Regions from separate parts of the Actinopolymorpha sp. B9G3 genome, predicted to be linked through region 1. Evidence: riboswitches for the same ligand, from Rfam matches in the RefSeq annotation. Region 1 holds a riboswitch; the other holds the start of a gene.
The links. Region 1 has a riboswitch for cyclic di-AMP ahead of ABNF93_RS12365 (transglycosylase family protein). Riboswitches for the same ligand answer to the same signal wherever they lie in the genome.
Positions count from the first base shown of each region.

Region 2: linked by a shared signal. The riboswitch ahead of ABNF93_RS31370 (transglycosylase family protein) and the one ahead of ABNF93_RS12365 (transglycosylase family protein) in region 1 are both predicted to bind cyclic di-AMP.

Region 1 covers NZ_JBEEAB010000005.1:390,498-392,679, forward strand. Annotated here, with positions in the region: gene ABNF93_RS12360 (LacI family DNA-binding transcriptional regulator) at 1-112, opposite strand, end outside; gene ABNF93_RS12365 (transglycosylase family protein) at 382-1,110, opposite strand; cyclic di-AMP (ydaO/yuaA leader) riboswitch at 1,115-1,278, opposite strand; gene ABNF93_RS12370 (phosphatase domain-containing protein) at 1,441-1,986, opposite strand; gene ABNF93_RS12375 (metallophosphoesterase family protein) at 2,135-2,182, shown strand, end outside.
Region 2 covers NZ_JBEEAB010000030.1:34,781-36,962, reverse strand. Annotated here, with positions in the region: gene ABNF93_RS31370 (transglycosylase family protein) at 1-865, opposite strand, end outside; cyclic di-AMP (ydaO/yuaA leader) riboswitch at 873-1,035, opposite strand; gene ABNF93_RS31365 (hypothetical protein) at 1,855-2,182, shown strand, end outside.

The DNA.
Region 1 (2,182 bases):
CGCGGGTGGCTTCGGCGACGCCGGGCCGGTCGTTGAGAGCGAACGACACGGCCCCCTTGGAGACGCCGGCACGGCGCGCCACGTCCGCGATCGTGGGGCGCCGCTTGGCCATCACACATCCCGAGGTGAGGATCCGGACATCTGTCGTTCACAAAACCGGTTCAGATCTAAACCGGTTCAGGAACCAGTTGTCAAGGGCGTGCGTCTGTCGTCGGCGAAGGGTCAGTTGTCGAGGGGGAGCTGGCTGCTGGCCGGCCGGGGTGGACCTCGACCGACCTGTGCCCGTCCCGGGGCCGGGAACCTTGGCCAGGAAAGGCGAGCGCCCCACCTGCGGGGGGACAGGCGGGGCGCTCGGTCTGTGGGGCCGCTAGCGGCGCCGGATCAACGCAGCCGAACCTTCTCCTCGGGGAAGATGAGGTCCGGGTCGCCGCTCGAGAGGGAGTCCCGGTTGAGCGACCACAGCGACGGCCATCCGCCGTCGACGTCGTGGGAGATCGCGATGTCCCAGAGCGTGTCGCCGGTACGGATCGTGTAGGTCTCCCGCTCGGAAGGCTTGGTCGCGGTCGTGCCCTCCGAGACCGCGGTGCGCTCCCCGCTGCGGGTTGTCCGGTCAGCCGCCTCGTCGCGAGCGGCATCCTGGTCAGCGGAGTCGTCGCTGGTGGTGTCCTGGCTGGCGGTGTCCTCGCTGGTGTCCGTCGAGGTGGTCGAGTCGCCGGCCTTGTCGCTCTCATCGAGACCGAGTTCGGCCGAGCAGGCGGGCCAGGCGTTCCACCCCTGAACGTCCAGCACCTTCTCCGCGATCTCGATCTGCTCCGCCTTGGTGGCGAGGTCCGCACGTTCGGCGTAGGTCGTACCGCCGAACTCCTCCCAGGTCGTCTGGGCGAACTGCAGGCCGCCGTAGTAGCCGTTGCCGGTGTTGATCTGCCAGTCACCGCTGCTCTCGCACTGAGCGAGACGATCCCAGGTGTCGGTCGTCGCGGCCTGAGCCAGGCCGGTGAATCCGACGACGGGCACGGCGGCCGCCACACCGGTGAGCGCGGCGGTCTTCGTCACCTTCTTTGCGGTCCTGCTGGGTCGGCTCGCGCCGCGATGTCGTGCGTTCTTGGGCATGCTGGAGTGCTCCCTCTCGTCGCCTGCGGAGTGAGCTGTCGGGTTCGGGCGAGAGGAATGCCCGGCCGCACGAAAGCGGCTTCACCCCAAGGACCCTCGTAGCCTGCGCGGGTCCGTCGTTGGTTCCTCCGACTCCGCCCTCTCGATGGAAATCGGCCTTACGACACCGCTGGGCGGAGCTCGGCGAAGCGGGTCGTAATCGCGCCTGGCGCGGCGCGACCGGACAGACTCTAACGGTGTGGCCAATTCGTTAACAATCACCGATCGCGGACTATTGGCGCGGTCATTACCACCGAAACCCATGGAAAATCGGGCGATCCGGGCTGTGCGTCAGGTTCGTCCGTCGCCCTCCTGGGCCTCACGCAAAGTCCGTTTCGCACCGTTGTCATCCGTTCCGTCGACAAATGCCCAGCTCGCCTGGAAGACGGAGAATCCTGCGGCCTTCACCGCGGCGCACACCTCCGGGTCGTCGTCGACGACGACAGCCACGGGAGCGGCCGCGGCGAGCCGGCGGACCACTCCGAGCTTGACCTGTCGGGCCGGGCGGCGGTCCCCGTCACGGCGCAGGTGGAGGGGCCCCGACGGTGCGTCGTGCCTGGCCAGCCACCGTTCGGTCGTATGCCGGAGCCGTTCGGGACGGCCGGACAGGTAGACCACCTCGTGCTCGGAGGCGAGCCTCCGGGCGACGGCAAGACCCTCGGCGAACGGCGGGTCGCCGGCCGCGGCAGCGAAGAACGCGTCCCAGTCCTTCGGCCGTCGTTCCACATGCCGTAGCCGATGTCGGACATCGGCCAGGACACCGTCGATGTCGACGACGGCGTACGCACGTCCGGAGGCGGGAGGCACGTCCGGCGGAGTGGGCTGCTGGTCCGGCATGCGGAGAAGCCTTCCAGGTCGGCCAGCCGCTTCGTACCCGCGCTGACCCCTTGGGCTGGCGCTCGGGAGTTCGGAGCCGCTCGTGCCGCCGGTTGCGGGCGTGGCGGCGCGCGCATCGTCGGCGGTCCCCGCTAGCGTGCGGTACATCATGGCGATCACCTCTGCGATGACTCGTCCCGGCCCGCAGGGCACGCCT
Region 2 (2,182 bases), on a different contig from region 1:
GCCCGAACCGCGCGGTCAGGCGGTACGACGTGAGTGGCAGGACCCAACCCTTGGCTGCCGGCTTTGCGGCCTGCTGGTCCGACGACCGGTCAGAGGACCGCGACGACCGTTGGGCGCCCGCGTCACGCGCCGAGCTCTTCTTGCTGGGAGCGCGATCGTTCGCCGGGCTGGCCTTGCCCACGAGACGCAGCCGGGCGTCGGGGAGGATCAGGTCCGGGTTCGATCCGATCACACCACGGTTGATCTTCCACAGCGCACTCCAGCCGCCCGGCACCCGGTTCGCCCGGGCGATGCCGGAGAGGGTGTCGCCCGGCCGGACCACATAAGTGCCCGCTGCCGGCTTGCGCGCCGGTGCCGACTTCGGCGCCGACCGAGCGGCGCGGGCGGACCTGGCGGCGCGCGCGCTCGCGCTGTCCCGGGCTCGCTGCTGTTTGGTGGTCTTGGTGCTGGAGGGACTCCCCGCGCTCCCTGCCTTGTCGCCCTCGTCGAGGCCGAGCTTGCGGGAGCAGGCGGGCCAGGCGTTCCAGCCCTGGACGTCGAGAACCTTCTCGGCGATGGCAATCTGTTCGGCCCTGGTCGCGAGGTCTGCGCGGGACGCATATTTCGTGCCGCCGAACTCACGCCAGGTGGGACCGGCGAACTGCAGGCCGCCGTAATAGCCGTTGCCGGTGTTGATGCTCCAGTCGCCGCTACTCTCGCACTGCGCGAGGCGATTCCAGGTGTCGGCCGTGGCGGCGTGCGCAGGTGCCGCGAAACCGACCATGGGTACCGCCGCGGCGACGCCGGTGAGTGCGGCTGTCCTGGTGACTTTCTTCGCCACTTTTCGGCGCCGGGTGGTGCCGCGGTGTTTTGCCTTATAGGGCATGCAGGATCCGTTCCCTCTCGTCGCCCGCGGAGTTAGCTGTCGGGTTCGGGCGAGAGGAATGCCCGGCCTGCCTGTGACGGCGGCTTAACCCCAGAACCCCACCAGCGATGGGGTTCCACTCACGTTGGGTCCTCCGTCTCCGCCCAAACCGAGATGGGGACACGACACCACTGGGCGGAGCTCGGCGAAGCGGGTCGTCACGCGCCCGGATAGGCACGATCGATGGTGAGATAGTCCTAACAGAGGATCTTTGTTCCTATCCAGTGACCTCGTCACCATCAGCTACGATCGCGCGTCGTAGTACGCCAGAATTCCGGCCCGCGCGTGTCCGGCATCCCGTGGCGATGATGGCGACGCACGTTAGGCGCATTGCCGCGTACGTTCTGCGAGAAAGACCTTCTTGACCTCAGGCCCGTTGGGGATTGAACGAATCCCTCATAGCAAGAAATAGCCCGATTTGTGGCTCCCTACCGACGGCTGACTTCGCGGATTCCGCCGCCTACTATGATCGATAGCGGTGGAACCTGCCATGTGATGCAGATCACATTTGGGCCCGAGGTGGGAGTGGGGCGCGCTCGCCAACTTGCCGCTCGTCCTGGCGACCGCAGCCCACCGGGGTCTCTTCAAGGTGGCACCCGCATCGCCAATCGTTGTCATTTCGTGTTCTTCGGAAGATTTTCCCTCTTACCGGACATGTCACCCGTTTGAAGACCCCTCTGGAAGTCCTTCCGGTCGCGGCGCTCGAAGGATTTGCGGTTTCGGCCAAATCTCTGGTCAACGAGAGGGCAATGGGATTGCTCGCCTGACGTCCAGGCCGCTGGACGCCAGTCGGCGAGGAAGATAATTTCCTCTCGTCCAGTTGGTCGTGCAACCGGTTCACATCCAGGGGGATCTGCCGGCGGGAACGGTGCGGGACCAGCGTGCGTCGCCAGCGGGGCCCGCTTACGGGGGGCGGGCCCCTGCACGGGAGAGCAAAAGGGGGGTTGGCCGTGGCCACGTTCGACGTGTCGGCCGAGTACATGCCGGACGCCAGCGCCTGGGTGATCCGTGTCGACGGTGTGGGAGCGGCGGCCGCGAAGTCATGGGACGAGGTGACCTCCGTCGCCGCCCGCCTGATCGCTGAAGCATCCGGGGGGGATGCTTCAGCGGTCGACATGCGGGTCGACTGGTTGCTCCCGGATGAGGTGGCCGACGCCCTGGACGCCGCGGACACGCACGCCCGCGAGGAGCAGGAAGCGCATCACGCGCGCATGCTGTCGCTGCGTCGGGCCGCCAGGCTCCTGCGTGGCGTCGGTATGCCGGGACGCGACGCCGCTC